4 regions of the Pseudomonas sp. REB1044 genome follow, and region 4 is predicted to be linked to each of the others. Evidence: predicted binding sites of a transcription regulator. Region 4 holds the regulator's gene; each other region holds the start of a gene.
The links. The regulator FliA, encoded in region 4, starts transcription of late flagellar genes. The targets are predictions, from matches to a motif close to CTAAAGTTTNNNNNNNNNNNGCCGNTAA.

Region 1 (4,249 bases), 1.7 Mb from region 4:
TCGCCTTGTGCCCGTGCATCCGAAACTCTCCTGATAGACACCCATAGCAATCTCGACCACCGCAGATCGACGAATGCTGCACACCGTCGATCGAATCTGCGCGAATCCCTGACGGATGGATTTAGTTGTTTGAGGTCGGACGCTAATCGAGCAATTCGCTGAAAGGGATGAAAGGGACACTGTCGCCCATGGCCACGGTGCGACCTTCGTGCACCTCGACCAGCCCTTGTGCCCAGACTGCACTGCGCAGCACGCCAGAGCTCTGGTTGGGATAAAGGCGCACCTGGCCGTCCTCGATGCGTGCCCGTAGATACTCGCGGCGACTGCCAGGCTTTGGCCAGTCGAAGCCTGCCGGGACCGAGAAGCGCAGCGGTGCGACCTCGCTGACGCCAAGCCGACGCAGCAGGTAAGGTCGCGCCAGCAAGGCGAAGGTGACCAAGGTGGAGGCCGGGTTGCCAGGCAGTCCGATTACCGGCACACCCCGCCATTGCCCGCAAGTCAGCGGCTTGCCGGGCTTGATTGCAAGCTTCCAGAGTGCCAACTCGCCCGCCTCGCGCAACGCCATGCCCAAGTAGTCGGCCTCACCCACGGAAACCCCGCCGGTGGAGAGGATCAAATCGACTTCGCCCAGATGCTCCAGGCATTGGCGGGTCAGCGTCAGATCGTCGGCGAGGATCCCGGCGTCGATCACTTGGCAGCCCATGCGCTGCAACCAACCGACCAGCAGTCTACGATTGCTGTTATAGATCTGTCCGGGCCCCAGGGGCAGTCCGGGCTCGACCAGTTCGTCGCCGGTCGACAACACCGCGACGCGCGGGCGTCGACGCACCTGAACCGTGGCATGCCCCAGGGTCGCAGCCAGACCCAGCTCGATCGGCCCCAAACGGGTGCCCGCGGCCATGATCTGTTCGCCGGCACGGGTTTCCTGACCTTGGGGCCGCACGTTCTGCTGGGCGGTAAGCGGGTGCAGGAAACGCACCCGGCCGTCTGCGAGCACCTCGGTGTTTTCCTGCATCTCTACGCAGTCGGCGCCTTCGGGCAGCGGTGCCCCGGTGAAGATCCGCGCACAGGTGCCCGCTTGCAAAGCCGCCGGCGCATGGCCGGCGAAGATGCGTTGGCTGACCGCCAGAGGCTGATCGTGCAGGTCCTCCAGGCGCACGGCGTAGCCGTCCATGGCGCTGTTCGGCCAAGGCGGCAAGTCGAGGTTGGCAACCAGCGCCTGGGCCAGCACGCGCCCCTCGGCATCGCCCAGGGCGACCTCCTCGACGTCCTCGATAGGCGCCGCCTCGGCCAGCGCCAGCAGGCGCTCCAAGGCCTGCTCCACCGGCATCAAGGGCCGGCTAGCAGCCGCCTCAGCCACGACTTTCACAGGCCGGTGCCTGCTTCAAGTGAGCGACGAAATTGCACGGACGATGACGTGCGTCGAGTTGCTCGGCGAGAATGCCGTCCCAACCCGTACGCACCGCGTTGGTCGAACCGGGCAGGCAGCACACCAGGGTACCGTTGGCCAAACCTGCCAGCGCACGGGACTGCACGGTGGACGTGCCGATATCCGGCACCGATATCTGGCGGAACAGCTCGCCGAAGCCATCGACCTGCTTGTCCAGCAGGCACGCGACGGCTTCCGGGGTACTGTCGCGACCGGTGAAGCCGGTTCCGCCGGTGATCAGTACGACCTGCACAAGGTCATCGGCAATCCAGGTGGCGACCTGGGCGCGAATCTTGTACAGGTCGTCCTTGAGCAGCACGCGCTCAGCCAGCCGGTGCCCGGCAGCGGTGAGCCGGTCGACGAACAGTTGGCCAGAAGTGTCGGTGTCGAACGCACGGGTGTCACTGACCGTCAGCACAGCGATGTTCAGCGGCACGAAGGGAGTATCTGCCTTGGCTTTCATGGGAATCCGTCATGCGGGAAGTAAAGCGCCCGTTATAGCACAAGGCCGCCTCCGTCCTGGATCGGTATCCACGCGATTGTCCTTGCACTGCACGCCACGAGGAACTTTGCATGCTCAGGTAGCGTCAGAGGCACATCATGCACCATCGAAATGGAGACACACGATGATCCAACGGACCCTCCCCGCCTTCCTGCTTGCCCTGGGCCTGGCTGCCGTCGCCGGTTGCGCATCGCCCACCGTCATCACGCTGAACGATGGCCGCGAGATTCAAGCCGTGGACAAACCTTCCTACGACGAAGACTCCGGCTTCTACGAATTCGAGCAGCTCGACGGCAAGCGTGCACGCATCAACAAAGACCAGGTGCGGACTGTCAAAGAGCTCTGATTCGCGCCGTGTTTGAGGCAAAGGCCCTTTACACAACAAGGGCTTGCGTTGAAAAATGCGATGCAGTAGGATTTTGCCCATCGGAGTGTAGCGCAGCCAGGTAGCGCGTCTCGTTCGGGACGAGAAGGCCGCAGGTTCGAATCCTGTCTCTCCGACCAAATCCTTCGAAAAGCCCGCCTCGTGCGGGTTTTTTGTTGCCTGTGGAAAGCATGAAACACCGCTTGTTCATCCTGTTGGAACTCTCGAAGGGTCAGCGCGATCGCATGCCGAGTGAGCACAGTGCCTATAGCTCATCGATCTAAATGGGGCACTGGAGCTTTCTCATGCTTTCTGTTGGACTGTACGTGTCGTGATACCGAGGGAACTGTCACAGGTCAGTCACGGCGAGCGTTTAGTCTGAGCTTGCAACCTGAAGAGGAGACAGGAAATGAGCTTGCAACATAGCAGCGACACCGTTAAGAACGCCCAGCACACTCAACATCAGGTGTGCGGCTCGATCATCGATGCCCAAGGCCGCGAAATTCCGATCACCGAGCAGATGATCCAGAAGGCCTGCAAGGAGCTGGAGGAAAGCCGAGTGGAAAAGATCCGCCAGGCTTGAGCCTCACCGAATTGCTTACACCCGGCGCCCGCGCCGGGTTTTTCATTTCTGGCGGGCCGGAAACGCTCTCAGAACAATCGAGGACATTTTTGTACACGAAATACCCCTAAAGCTTTGCCAGGTACGCGCCGAAACAGGGTAGATAGCCTGTGGCCAGTTTTACGGCGGGCCACGCCCTGCGTGTTTTCCCACGAATGGTTCGTCCTGATGAAGATAAAAAATAAGCTGGTGATTGCGTTCGTTCTGGTGGCATTTATCCCGGTGGCCTTGGTCGGCGCCATCTCCGTGCTGAACATTCGCACCGAGGCCGTCGATCAGTTCATCGATGGCAGCACCCGTGAGATTCGTCAGATCGACGGCAACATGCGCCAGTTCTTCGACGGGACCCTGCAGAACGTCGAGCAGATGGCGACCGACCCCTTCTACACCTCGGTCAGCACCCTGAAGGACTACACCGCGGCCGACGCCGCCAGCCGCCCACTCCTCGCCTCCGCTCAACAGGTCATCGACGCCTTCTCCCGCTACGGCACCACCCATCCGGCCGCCGCGATCCTCTCCATCGGCCTGGAAGACGGCACCTACGCCAAATGGCCAGACGACCCCAAGCTCGCCAGCTATGACCCACGTACCCGCCCCTGGTACAAGGCCGCCATGGCTGCACCGGGCAAAACCGTGCGCACGGCGGCGTACTACTACGACAAAGATGACGTCGCCCTGGTCGGCACGGCCCGCACCCTCAACGACGCTGCCGGCAAGCCTAAGGGCGTGTTCGTGGTCAGCGTGTCACTGAAGAATCTCACCGAGCTGATCAAGAGCATCAAGCTGGGCGACAGCGGCTATGTGATGCTGATCGAGAACGGTACGGTGCTGGTCGATCCGCGCGATGCCAGCCACGGTTTCAAGCAGCTCAAGGACCTCGGTGCACCTTATGCGCAACTGGCGGCCACCGATCAGGGCTCGACCGAGGTGGTGATCGACGGGGTGCGCTACATGGCCAACGTCTGGACCTCGCCGGTGCTCGGCTGGCGCTTCGTCGGCCTGATCGAATATAGCGAAGTGATGGGCGCCGCCACCTCCATGACCTACCTCACGATCGTCATCGTGCTGGTATTGGCGCTGGTCTTCGCATTGATCGCCGCTGCGTTCTCGCGAGTCATCGTCAAACCCATCGGCCAAGTGAGTACCGGCCTGCAGCAAATAGCCCAAGGTGAGGGCGACCTGCGCCGCGACCTGGTGGTGCAAGGCAAGGACGAAACCGCCGAGTTGGCCGGCTGGTTCAACAAGTTCCTCGCCGCGATCCGCCAGCTGATCCAGCATATCGGCGCCGCGTCCGGTAACTTGCATGAAGCCTCTCGCGCCAACAGCGAGCTG
Region 2 (4,249 bases), 2.0 Mb from region 4:
TGCTGCTCACTGTTGGCCTGGGCGATGCTCTGCAGGTTGCGGCTGAGCAGGTTGGCGGTGCTGCTCTGCTCCTGGGTTGCCGTGCTGATCACGGTGAACTGCTCGCCCGCCGCACGGCTCTGCTCGTCGATGCGGGCCAGCGCCTGGGCCACCTTGTCGTTGCGCTCCAGGCCATCCTGCATCAACCGATTGCCCTGCTCCAGGGTGCTGATCGCCTGACCCGTCTGCTGCTGGATGCTGGCGATCATGGTGGAAATTTCCTCGGTGGCTTGGCGGGTCCGCGCCGCCAAGCCACGCACCTCATCGGCCACCACGGCGAAGCCGCGGCCTTGCTCGCCAGCGCGCGCCGCTTCGATGGCGGCGTTGAGCGCCAGCAAGTTGGTCTGCTCGGCGATCGCGGTGATCACCCCGACGATGCCGCCAATTTCCTGCGAACGCGCCCCCAGGCTGTCCATCACCGTCGCCGTGCCGCCCAGCGCTTCGGCGATCTGCCGCAGCGAGGCGGACGCCTGGTCCATGGCCGAACGCCCGATACGGGTCTGCTGGGCGTTGTCCTGGGCCATGCGCTCGGTGCCCGCCATGTTCTCGGCAATGTTCATCGACGTGGCGCTGAATTCCTCCACGGCACCCGCCATGCTGGTGATTTCGCCGGACTGCTGCTCCATGCCCTCGCACGCCCCGGACGACAACCCGGCCAACGACTGCGAGCGGGCACTGACCTGTTCGGAGGCGCTGCGAATGTGCGTGACCATGGTCGCCAGGGCGTCGGCCATCTGGTTGAAGCTGCGCGCCAACTGACCGATCTCGTCCTCGCTGGTCAGCGTCAGCCGCGCACTGAGGTCGCCTGCGCCCAACGCCTGGGCCTGGCGCACCAGGTCGTCCAGCGGACGCAGCTTGCGCCGCAGCAGCCACAAGGTGGCGAGCACCGCCAGCAGCATGGCCAGCAGACTGCCAATCGCCAGGCGCAAACCGACACTCCAGGTCACTTCGCGGATTTCCGCCTCGGGCATGCTCGCCACCACGGTCCACGGGCCTTCGGCGAACGGCTGCACCACGCTGAAGAAACGCTGGTCACCGCTGTTCCAGAACTGCGCGTGCGCCCCCAGGCCCTTGATGGCCGTCGCCGCAGCCTGGGTATCGGCCACCCCCGCCGGCGGCACCAGCCACTGACCTTGGTTGTCGAGCAGCGCCAGCGAACCGGTCTGGCCGATGCGGAAGCGCTTGAGGTTGGTGAACTGGGCGTTTTGCGCATCGGTGTAGTCGAAGCCGACGAACATCACGGCGATCACCCGACCGCTGGTGTCGCTGACCGGCACGTAGCGGGTCATGTAGTTGCGCTCGAACAGCACGGCGCGGCCCACGTACATCTGCCCGGCCAGCAGCCGCGCATAGGCCGGGTGCGCGCGGTCGAGCTGGGTGCCGATGGCACGGCTGCCGTCCTGCTTCTTGAGGTTGGTGGCGATGCGCACGAAGTCGTCGCCACTGCGCACGAACAGCGTGGCGATACCGGCAGTCATCTGCTGGAATTCATCGACGATGCTCAGGTCGTTGTTGAGCAGGTGATCGCCCAGGTACAGCGCTGGGGTGGCGACACCGGCGACCTGTACGCTCTGGCCGTCCTGAATCCTCAGGCCAGAGGCGAAGCGGCGTTCGAACAGCCCGCTCAGGCGCTGGGTGTTGTCCTTGAGCGAGCCGTGGAAGGTGTCGAGCTGATCGGCGAGCAGCCGCGCTTCGCTACCTAAGTGCTGCTGGCGGGTGGCGAGGTTGGCGTCGTCGAGCGAGCGCAGGGCGAACAGGGTACTGCCGGTGATCACCAACGCCAGCACGATGGCGAGGGCGATACCGAGTTGCGAGGCGATCCGGGCACGGGGTCGAGGCATGGCGAAGCTCCTGGCAAGGGGCCGGGATCGTCCTGATCACGCTGACCACCCGCTTTTATTATCGACGGGAACGGGCGTCCTCTTCCGGGACGCTGGTGCCAATGGATCGGCGTCGCCGATGAATACTTGAGTGTCGGACGCGGGAATACGCAAACGTTTTGCGTCGGTTTTTTTCGGCAACTGGCGGCGAATAGCGCGCAGCGATGCACCGGTCAAGCCGGCGCTTTCACGGCGCAGGCGCTGCTTTCCAGCCACCGCCCAACGCCAGGAACACGCTGACCTGCCCCATCGCTACCTGACTGTTGGCCGCAGCCAACTGGCCACGCACATCGGTGTACGCGCGGGTGGCCTGCAAATCGGCCAGAAACGACTCGCGCCCGGCTTGGTAACGGCGGTGAGTCTGGTCGGCGGCGTCCTTGGCCGAGCGTTCGGCATCGGCCAGCGCGTCGCGTCGTTCGAGCAAGGCGCTGTATTGCGCCAGCCGCGTCTGGGTTTCGCGCAGGGCGTCGAGCACCACACCGTCGAAGTGCGCCAGCGCGGCCTGGGTCGACGCCTCGGCCTCGCGGATGCGCGCACGCGTACCGTTGGTGGGCAGCGTCCAACTGATCTGCGGGCCGAAGCCCCAGCGATTGGTGGAAGGCTCGCCCAGGTTGTCGATGATGCCGAGGGTGCCGATCTGCGCGCCGAAGCTGATGTTCGGGTACAGCGCGCCGGTCGCCACACCGATGTTCGCCGTGGCTGCTGCCAACTGCCGCTCGGCCTGGCGCACGTCGGGCCGACGCTTGAGCAGTGCGGCGCCGTCGCCCACCGGAATCAGTTGCGCCAGGTGAGGCAGTTCGGCGCACTCGGCGGTGCCAGCGGGCAACTGGCCGACCGGCACGGCCAGCAGTGCCGCCAGGGTATACAGGCCCGCTTCGCGCTCGGCCTGGAAGCGCGGCAACTCGGCGCGCAACGATTTGAATTGGGTCTGCGAACGGGTGACCAGGGTCTCGTCGCCGCGCCCGGCATCGCGCAGGCGCTGATTAAGCTGCACGCCCTGCTGTTGCAGGTCCAGCGATTGCCGGGCGATGTGGTACTCCTCATTGGCCGAGCACACCTGGGTGTAGGCCTTGACCACGTCGGCCACCACCGTGATGCGCGCGGTGTCGGCGGCGGCCTGGACGGCATCGGCATTGGCCTTGGCCGCCTCGGTGCCACGCTTGAGCGTGCCCCACAGGTCGAACTGGTACGAGGCGCTGATGATCGCTTCGCCGATATTGGCCACCGGCACTTTATTGGGCTGCAGAAAGGCTTCGCCAGACTCTTGCAGGCGCTGGGCACCGGCTTTGGCACCCGCGCCAAAACCGCCCTGCGACTCAGCCACTTTCACTTGGGCACGGGCCTTGGCGATGTTCGCCGCCGCCACGCGCAATTGACTGTTGGCCGCCAACGCCTGGCGCACCAGCGCGTTGAGCCGTGGATCCTGATACAACTGCCACCAATCGTCCGGCACCGGCGCCGACACCACGCTGCTGGCATCCTCGCGCAACGGACCGTTCAGGTCGCTGCGCTGCACGGCGGCGTCGGCCGGCACGTGGTAGTCGGGGCCGACCGTGGTGCAAGCACCCAGTGCCAGCGCCAGGGCCGTGAGCATCAGGCGTTTCATGGCCGCTGCCCTTCGACGATCGAGACCGTCGCGGTGCGCCCGGCGATCAGGCGAAAGTCTGCGGGCACCTCGTCGAAGGCGATGCGCACCGGAATCCGCTGGGCCAGGCGCACCCAACTGAACGCGGGATTGACGTTGGGCAGCAGGTTCGCGCCGCTGACCCGGTCACGGTCTTCAATGCCCGCCGACAGGCTTTGCACATGCCCGCGCAGGCGTGTGTCATCCCCCATGACACGGATGTCCACGGCGTCACCGACGTTGATGCCACCGAGCTTGGTTTCCTCGAAGTAGCCGTCGACGTGGTACGAGGTGCTGTCGACCACCGACAGCACGGCTCGGCCTGCGGTGACGAACTCGTGGGCGCGCGGGGCGCGGTCGTTGAGGTAACCGTCCACCGGGCTGCGCACCACCGAGCGCTCGAGGTTGAGCTTGGCGATGTCCACCGCCACCTGCGCCTCGCTCACCGCCGAGCGGGCACGGGCCTCACGCGACTGGCTCTCTTCGAGCTGCTCGGCGGCCACCAGGTTGCCCAGCTTGCGGTTGCGTCGGGTTTCGCGGGCGGCCTGGGCCAGGGTTTCCTGGCGCTCGGCCAGGCTCGCCTGGGCCTGGCGCAAGGCCAGCGAGAAACGGTCCTGGTCGATGGTGAACAACACGTCGCCGCGCTTGACTACCTGGTTGTCGCGCACGCTCACCTGCTGGATCAACCCGGACACGTCCGGGGCGA
Region 3 (4,249 bases), 2.3 Mb from region 4:
GCGATGACCCAGTTCGCTGAACAGCTTTTCCAGATCGCCCAGCGCTGGCAACAGGCCGGGCGCAGGCGGTTGGCCGAGCTGGGTGCGCTTGCCGTCGACCAGGCGCGCGCCGGGAATGTGGCCGCTGCCGTAGCGATTGGCGCTGCTCAGATCGACCAGGATCAGCTCGGGCGATTGCAGGCGCGGCAGCAGGTCGTCGGCTTCGATCACCAGAGGCAAGCCGGAAAAATCAGTCATCCACGGTCTCCGGGGGCGAGAAAGGGGCGATTGTAGCGCACGGCTCAGCCATTGCGGTTGGCGAAGCTGGCCAGTGCGCGCTCGATACATTGCGCGGTTTTGCCGAACGCCTGCACGCCAACATCGGCCAGCGGCTTGCCGCCCTGGTCGGCGATCACCAGCATCAGCGCCTGCTCATTCAACGCCAGCGAGCGCAGCAGCACGTGTTCGCTGGGGAACAGGGCGCGCAGTGTGGTGGGCAGCAGGGGCGCGAAGCGGGCGTGGTTTTCCGGCGTCAGGCGCAGTTGCGAGGCCTTGCTCAGCAGTTTTTGCAGCAGGGTGCTTGCGTTCAGGTCGATCTTGAGCGCCGCCGCTTCACGCGGCAGGCCGGCGCTTTGCTGCACGCGCAGGCAGTCGTTGGGCTTGTCCAGCATCAGCAGTAGCACCCGCTGCATGCCGCAGGCCAGCAAGGCATCACGTGCCAGGGTGGCCAGGTGCATGCTGTTGCTGAACGGACTGGGCTGGGTGAGCAGCTCGCCGCACAGGGCACGCCAGCGTTCCAGGTCCTGCGCAGGGGCGGCGGCGCGGTGAGCATGTCCGGGTGCGGTCGGCGTTGCTCCCAAGGCCAGATCAGCGCTTCGGCCGGATGGAACAACGCATGCCGGGCGTGATGGCGGGCGCTGGCGGCCGCCTGCTGGTGGACCTGCTGCTGGACGTCGTCCAGGGTGGTTTGCAAATACAGCGCGGTAAGCAGTTGCCAGCGCAGCAGGTGCGGGTTGTCCCAGCCGACCTGCGCCGACAGCGCCAGCCCGTTGGCCAGCAGCACGGTATTGGCCGGCTGGTTGAACCAGCGGCGCAGACCGCTTTCGTCGTCCAGGCGATGCTGTTGGTTCAGTGCATCGGGATCGCGCGCGATATTCAGCACCTGGGCCAGTTGCTCGCGCTCTTCGAGCAGCAGGCGATAGCCCTGGGTGACCCATTCCGGCAGGCGCCAGTGCAGGGCGACGGCCCGGCACAGTTCCATGATGCGCACGCCGAACAACGCATGCTCCACCTCGGCGGCGTCCTCGCCCTTGTGGATCACCCGCAGTTCCCAGGCGTCGAGCAGCTTGGGGTAGGCCAACGCCAGGGGCCACAGCGGCGAGAGGAACAGCAGGCTGCCCCAGTGGATTTCCTGCCACAGCCGTGCCAGGCGACTGGCGAACAGGCCGTTGGCCTGTTGCGTGGCATGCTGGCTGATCAGCAGGAACTGGCGCAGCACCGGCGGGATGTCGTCGGCCGGCACCGCCGGCAGACGCCCCATGAGTTGCAGGATGCGTGAAAGACCCAGGCGGTTGAGGGCGATCTCCAGGCTTTCGGCCGGCTCGGCCATGCTGGCGTTGGCCGGATGGTTGGCCTCGCGCATGACGCACAGCACCAGCGACGGGCTGTCCTGCATCAGTTCGGCGATGTCGCGCAGCGAGCGGCGGTTGTCGTTGACCGCGGCCAGGACGCGGTCATGACTCTCCTTGGGCACCGGCACACGGATACCGTCGAGTAGCTTTACCCAGCCCTCGAGAGAGGAGGGGACCTGCGCTGGCAGCTTGGTTTCGATTGGCATTTTGACATCAGTCCGAACTGGCTTTTCGCATTATGTGGCTATAGTCTGGCGCAGTTCTGCCGATAAGTAGAAGCAGAGTTTCAAAGCTCCCGCCCCTGAACCTGACCACGACAGCAAGTGCTTCCAATCTATGGCTAAAATTATCGGCATCATCGTCGTATTCGCGAGCGTTCTCGGCGGGTACGTCCTATCCCACGGCAAGATCGCGGCGCTGATCCAGCCATTCGAAGTGCTGATCATCGGTGGTGCAGCCTTTGGTGCCTTCCTGCAGGCCAACCCGGGCTACATGACCCTGCACGTGATCAAGAAGTCGCTGAAGATGTTCGGCAGCCGCTTCACCCACACTTTCTACCTGGAAGTGCTGGGCCTGATCTACGAGATTCTCAACAAGAGCCGCCGCGAGGGCATGATGGCCATCGAGGGCGACATTGAAGATGCCGCCGCCAGCCCGATCTTCGCCAAGTACCCGGCAGTGCTCGGCGACGAGCGCATGACGGCGTTCATCTGCGACTACCTGCGTATCATGTCCACCGGCAACATGGCACCCCACGAGCTCGAGGGCCTGTTCGACATGGAACTGCTGAGCATGAAGGAAGAGCTCGAGCACCCGTCGCACGCGGTGACTGGCGTGGCCGACGGCATGCCCGGCTTCGGTATCGTCGCGGCGGTACTGGGCATCGTGGTGACCATGGCCTCGCTCGGCGAGGGCGACCAGAAGGCGATCGGCATGCACGTGGGCGCGGCGCTGGTCGGTACCTTCTTCGGTATCCTGGCGGCTTATGGCTTCTTCGGCCCGCTGGCCAACTGCCTGCAGCACGACGCCAAGGAAGAGCTGAACGTCTACGAGGCGATCAAGGCCTCGCTGGTGGCCTCGGCCTCCGGCATGCCGCCGTCGCTGGCGGTCGAGTTCGGGCGCAAGGTGCTGTATCCGAAGCATCGCCCGAGCTTCGCCGAGCTGGAACAAGCGGTGCGCGGTCGCTGAGTCATGGAGAACAACCAGCCCATCATCGTCAAGCGCATCAAGCGCTACGGCGCCGGCCATCATGGCGGTGCCTGGAAGATCGCCTTCGCCGACTTCGCCACGGCAATGATGGCGTTCTTCCTCGTGCTGTGGCTGCTGTCCACGGCCACCCCTGAGCAGAAGATCGCTATCGCCGGTTACTTCAAGGATCCGATCGGCTTTTCCGAGAGCGGTACGCCTTACGTCATCGACCTGGGTGGCTCGCCGCAACTGGCGCCGGAAAAGACCATCAACCCGGAAGAGAAGTCCGAGCCCACGCCTGACACCAGCCTGCAACTGGACAAGGACAAGGTCGAGACCATGGCCGAGCAGGTCGAGCAGGAGCGTCTGCAACTGCTGCTGCAGGAACTGCAGAACAAGGTCGAAGAAAACCCGCAACTGCAGAAGTTCAAGGATCAGATCCTGTTCGAAATCACTCAGGACGGCCTGCGTATCCAGATCATGGACGCCGAGAACCGGCCGATGTTCGACTTGGGCAGTGCGCGCCTCAAGCCCTACTTCGAGGACATCCTGCTGGCCATGGCCGACACCATCAAGGCGGTGCCGAACAAGATCAGCGTCAGCGGCCACACCGATGCCAAGCCATACGCCGGCACCGGCGACTTCGGCAACTGGGAGCTGTCGGCCAACCGCGCCAACGCCGCGCGTCGTGCGCTGATAGCGGGTGGTTACCCGGACGATCAGGTGGCGCGGGTGGTGGGCTATGCTTCGTCGTCGCTGTTCGACCGCGAGCATCCGCAGAACCCGGTCAACCGCCGCATCGACATCATCGTGCTGACCAAGAAGGCCCAGCGCGACATCGAAGGCGAGCAGAGCCAGCCCGATGCGCCGGCCAGCCCGACCACGCCGCCCGCCAACGCCGCGCCTGCGGCACCCGGCGCTGCGGCGGCGCCCACCACCGAGCCGGCGCAGCCGATGCAACCGCGCGAGCTGCGCCAGAAGCTGAACATCTTCGAGAACGGCACCTTGAAGATGGACGACAGCAAGGAAAACTGACGCGCTGCCACGGCCCTGCAAGGGCCGTGGCTGTCAGTAGGTGTCTTGGGTCAGGCTGGCCACGATCGAGCGATAGCTGTGCATGCGCTGCGCTGAAACACGACCCTCTTCCAGCGCCTTGAGCAACGCGCAGCCCGGCTCGCGGTCATGCTTGCAGTCGCGGAAGCGGCAGTTGCCCAGCAGGTCGCGAAACTCGATGAAGCCCGCTTCCACATCGTCGCGGCTGACGTGCGCCAGGCCGAATTCGCGGATACCCGGCGAGTCGATCAAGTCGCCGCCATTGGGGAAGTGATAGAGCCGCGCCGTGGTGGTGGTGTGGGTGCCCTGGCCGGACCACTCGGACAAATCGCCCACCCGCGTCTGCGCCTGCGGCAGCAGGCTGTTGACCAGCGACGACTTGCCCACCCCCGATTGCC
Region 4 (4,249 bases):
GTCGAGCTCACGGCCGCGCTGGACTACACGCTGTCCGCCCTGGCCCCGCGCGTGCCCAACCTGGAGCTGGAAGACGAGCTGCGCAAGACCCAATCGCGCATCGCTACCGCCCAGGCCGAACTGGACGGGCGTGGCGACGTCGAGGCGGGCAATCGTCAACTGTTCGCCGGCCTTTCGCTGACCGCTTCCGAACCGCTGGTCGAGCCGCACGTCGAGGCGCCCGCTGCCGCGCCGGCTGCGGCCGTGTCGGGCGTCGATCGCCGCGTGTTCGACGCCATGCGCTCGGAGCTCTCGGGCCTGCGCGAGTTGCTCGAAGTGCAGCTCGGCTCGCTCGCCTGGGGTCAACTGCAGGGCAACAAGCCCCAGCAGGCCAATCTCTGGCGCCGCTTGCAGCGCCTGGGCCTGTCCGGTCCGATCGCCCGCGAGCTGCTGCAACTGGCCGGCGAAATCGACGAGCCGCGCCAGGCCTGGCGCATGGTCCTGGCGCATCTGGCGCGCCTGATCCAGGTGCCGGAGGTCGAGCCGCTGGAAGAGGGTGGGGTGATCGCCATGGTCGGTCCGGCCGGCATGGGCAAAACCACCACCCTGGCCAAGCTGGCGGCGCGCTACGTGCTCAAGTACGGCGCGCACAACCTGGCGCTGGTGAGCATGGACAGCTACCGCATCGGTGCGCAGGAGCAGCTCAAGACCCTGGGCCGCATCCTCAACGTGCCGGTGACCTACGTCGACCCGGGCCAATCGCTGGCCCAAGCCCTAGAACCGCTGCTGCGCAAGCGCGTGGTGCTGATCGATACCGCCGGCCTGCAGGCCAGCGACCCGGCCCTGCGCATGCAGCTCGAGTCGCTGGCCGGGCGCGGCATCGCCGCGCGCAACTACCTGGTACTGGCCACCACCAGCCAGAAGCAGGTGCTCACCGCCGCCTACCACAGCTACAAGCGCTGTGGCCTGGCCGGGTGCATCCTGACCAAGCTCGACGAAACCGGCAGCCTTGGCGAAGTGCTGAGTCTGGCCATCAGTCATGAACTGCCCGTGGCCTATCTCACCGATGGTCCGCGCATTCCTGACGATCTGCAGCTGCCGCGCCGGCACCAATTGGTCAGTCGCGCTGTCAGTGTGCAGTTGCAGGAAGATCCCAGCGAGGAGGCCATGGCCGACATGTTCGCTGATCTCTACCACAATCCCGACAAGCGCGTAGGTTGACGATGCACGGCGCACGGAAGTCGACAGCGACCCTCCAAGTGGGCAAGTCCCACGCGAGACAAGGTAAATAACAGACATGGGTAGCATGCATCCCGTACAGGTGATCGCCGTCACCGGTGGCAAAGGTGGCGTCGGCAAGACCAACGTTTCAGTGAACCTGTCCCTGGCGCTGGCCGAGCTCGGCCGCCGGGTCATGTTGCTGGACGCCGACCTGGGTCTGGCCAACGTCGATGTGCTGCTGGGGCTCACGCCCAAACGCACCCTGGCCGACGTCATCGAGGGGCGCTGCGAGCTGCGCGATGTGCTCCTGCAGGGGCCGGGCGGTGTGCGCATCGTGCCTGCAGCCTCCGGCACCCAGAGCATGGTGCACCTGGCGCCGGCACAGCATGCCGGGCTGATTCAGGCGTTCAGCGAAATCGGCGACAACCTCGATGTGCTGGTGATCGACACCGCTGCGGGCATCGGTGACTCGGTGGTCAGCTTCGTGCGCGCCGCCCAGGAAGTGCTGCTGGTGGTGTGCGACGAGCCCACCTCGATCACCGACGCCTACGCCTTGATCAAGCTGCTCAACCGCGATTACGGCATGAACCGCTTCCGCGTCCTGGCCAACATGGCGCAGAGCCCACAGGAAGGGCGCAACCTGTTCGCCAAGCTGACCAAGGTCACCGACCGTTTCCTCGACGTTGCCTTGCAGTACGTCGGCGCCGTGCCTTACGACGAATGCGTGCGCAAGGCGGTACAGAAGCAGCGCGCGGTCTACGAGGCGTTTCCGCGCTCCAAGTGCGCCCTGGCGTTCAAGGCCATCGCGCAGAAGGTCGACAGCTGGCCGTTGCCGGCCAACCCGCGCGGCCACCTGGAATTCTTCGTCGAGCGCCTGGTGCAACCCACCAGCGCGGGACCGGTGCTATGAACGCGAGCGGCTTCAAGATGTACAGCAAAGCCTCCAAGGACGCCCAATACGAGCTGGTCGAGCGCTATGCGCCGCTGGTCAAGCGTATCGCCTACCATCTGCTGGCGCGCCTGCCGGCCAACGTGCAGGTTGAGGACCTGATCCAGGCCGGCATGATCGGTCTGCTGGAAGTGGCCAACAAATACGACGCCAGCAAGGGCGCGAGCTTCGAGACCTACGCCGGTATTCGCATCCGCGGTGCGATGCTCGATGAGGTGCGCAAGGGCGATTGGGCGCCGCGTTCGGTGCACCGCAACACGCGTATGGTCAGCGACGCGATTCGCTGCGTCGAAGCAAGAACCGGTCGTGACGCTAAAGATCACGAGGTTGCTGCCGAACTCCAATTGGGTCTCGACGATTATTACGGGATCCTGAACGATACCTTGGGCAGCCGTCTGTTCAGTTTCGACGACCTGCTGCAGGACGGTGAACACGAGGGGCTGCACGAGGATGGGGTCAGTGGTCAGGTCGAGCCGTCGCGCGATCTGGAAGACGAGCGCTTCCAGGCCGCGCTGACCGATGCGATCGCCAACCTGCCGGAGCGCGAGCGTCTGGTCCTGGCCCTGTACTACGACGAGGAACTGAACCTCAAGGAGATCGGGGAAGTGCTGGGGGTCAGTGAATCGCGCGTGAGCCAGTTGCACAGCCAGTGCGCGGCGCGTCTGCGCAGCCGCCTGGGAGAATGGCGGGCACGCTGAGCCCCGATTCGCTGCAGTCGTTGTCCGTGGTGCCGAATTGATTGAGCGCGCGCTTGTGAGACGAGCGCGTTTAAGACTGCTTGGAGGTCTAATTGAACAAAGACATGAAAATCCTCATCGTTGACGACTTCTCGACGATGCGGCGGATCATCAAGAACCTGTTGCGTGATCTGGGCTTCACCAACACCGAAGAGGCCGACGACGGCGTCACGGCGTTGCCGATGCTCGAAAGTGGCCACTACGACTTCCTGGTGACCGACTGGAACATGCCCGGCATGTCCGGCATCGATCTGCTGCGCAAGGTGCGCGCCCACGACCGGCTCAAGGGGATTCCCGTGCTGATGGTGACGGCCGAGGCCAAGCGCGAGCAGATCATCGAAGCGGCTCAGGCCGGGGTCAACGGCTATGTAGTCAAGCCATTCACCGCGCAGGTGCTCAAAGAAAAGATCGAGAAGATCTTCGAACGCGTCAACGGCTGAAGCATGTCTGGGGGCGCTATGGAATCAAAAAAAGATTCTTTGGGGGAGTTCGAGTCGACCCTGAAGAAGCATGCCGAACAACTGGTGCAGAGCCTTGAGCGCGGCCAGTTCGGCGAGGCGGTGCAGCTGATCCATCAGCTCAACCAGACCCGAGACCGTGGCTTGTATCAAGAGGTCGGCAAACTGACCCGTGAGCTGCACAGCGCCATCGTCAGCTTCCAGATCGACCCGCGCATGCCGCAGGCCGAGGAAGTGTCGCAGATCACCGACGCCACCGAACGGCTGTCCTACGTGGTCCGCCTGACCGAGAACGCGGCCAACCGCACCATGGACCTGGTCGAGGAGAGCACGCCCGTGCTCAACGACCTGTCGGCCGAGGCGCAGACGTTGTCGGCCGATTGGCAGCGCTTCATGCGTCGCGAAGTGCCGGCGACCGAGTTTCGCGAGTTGGTCAAACGCGTCGACGGTTTCCTGACGCACAGCGCCGAAGGCAACCGCAAGGTGGCCGGTCATCTCAACGACATTCTGCTCGCCCAGGACTACCAAGATCTGACCGGGCAGGTGATCAAGCGGGTCACCGCGTTGGTCGCCGAGGTCGAAAGCAATCTGCTCAAACTCGTGTTGATGGCCAGTCAAGTCGACCGCTTTGCCGGTATCGAACATGACCACGATCAATTGCGTGCTGAAAAAGATGAAGAAAAACATCCAGCCCGGGGTGAAGGTCCGCAGATTCATGCCGATAAGCGTGAAGACGTCGTGTCCGGTCAGGACGATGTCGACGATCTGCTATCCAGCCTGGGTTTTTAGGGAGCACGTTTAATGAGCTTCGGCGCCGATGAAGAAATCCTTCAGGATTTCCTGGTAGAAGCCGGCGAAATCCTCGAGCAACTGTCCGAGCAACTGGTCGAGCTGGAAAGCCGGCC

Region 1: the regulator FliA is predicted to act here: its motif matches at 2,986-3,013, upstream of GKC70_RS16025 (methyl-accepting chemotaxis protein).
Region 2: the regulator FliA is predicted to act here: its motif matches at 1,984-2,011, upstream of GKC70_RS22865 (methyl-accepting chemotaxis protein).
Region 3: the regulator FliA is predicted to act here: its motif matches at 1,855-1,882, upstream of motA (flagellar motor stator protein MotA).

The regions. Positions count from the first base shown of each region.
Region 1 is NZ_CP046139.1:3,480,309-3,484,557, forward strand. It holds gene yegS (lipid kinase YegS) at 1-19, opposite strand, end outside; gene glp (gephyrin-like molybdotransferase Glp) at 143-1,369, opposite strand; gene moaB (molybdenum cofactor biosynthesis protein B) at 1,353-1,892, opposite strand; gene GKC70_RS16010 (YgdI/YgdR family lipoprotein) at 2,056-2,277, shown strand; tRNA gene GKC70_RS16015 (tRNA-Pro) at 2,359-2,435, shown strand; gene GKC70_RS16020 (PA1571 family protein) at 2,705-2,878, shown strand; gene GKC70_RS16025 (methyl-accepting chemotaxis protein) at 3,086-4,249, shown strand, end outside.
Region 2 is NZ_CP046139.1:5,058,919-5,063,167, forward strand. It holds gene GKC70_RS22865 (methyl-accepting chemotaxis protein) at 1-1,880, opposite strand, end outside; gene GKC70_RS22870 (TolC family protein) at 2,107-3,525, opposite strand; gene GKC70_RS22875 (HlyD family secretion protein) at 3,522-4,249, opposite strand, start outside.
Region 3 is NZ_CP046139.1:4,691,235-4,695,483, reverse strand. It holds gene GKC70_RS21360 (rhodanese-like domain-containing protein) at 1-237, opposite strand, end outside; partial or broken gene GKC70_RS21355 (HDOD domain-containing protein) at 282-1,816, opposite strand; gene motA (flagellar motor stator protein MotA) at 1,947-2,798, shown strand; gene motB (flagellar motor protein MotB) at 2,802-3,833, shown strand; partial or broken gene rsgA (small ribosomal subunit biogenesis GTPase RsgA) at 3,867-4,249, opposite strand, start outside.
Region 4 is NZ_CP046139.1:1,783,472-1,787,720, forward strand. It holds gene flhF (flagellar biosynthesis protein FlhF) at 1-1,200, shown strand, start outside; gene fleN (MinD/ParA family protein) at 1,268-2,110, shown strand; gene fliA (RNA polymerase sigma factor FliA) at 2,107-2,847, shown strand; gene GKC70_RS08490 (chemotaxis response regulator CheY) at 2,952-3,326, shown strand; gene GKC70_RS08495 (protein phosphatase CheZ) at 3,345-4,133, shown strand; gene GKC70_RS08500 (chemotaxis protein CheA) at 4,146-4,249, shown strand, end outside.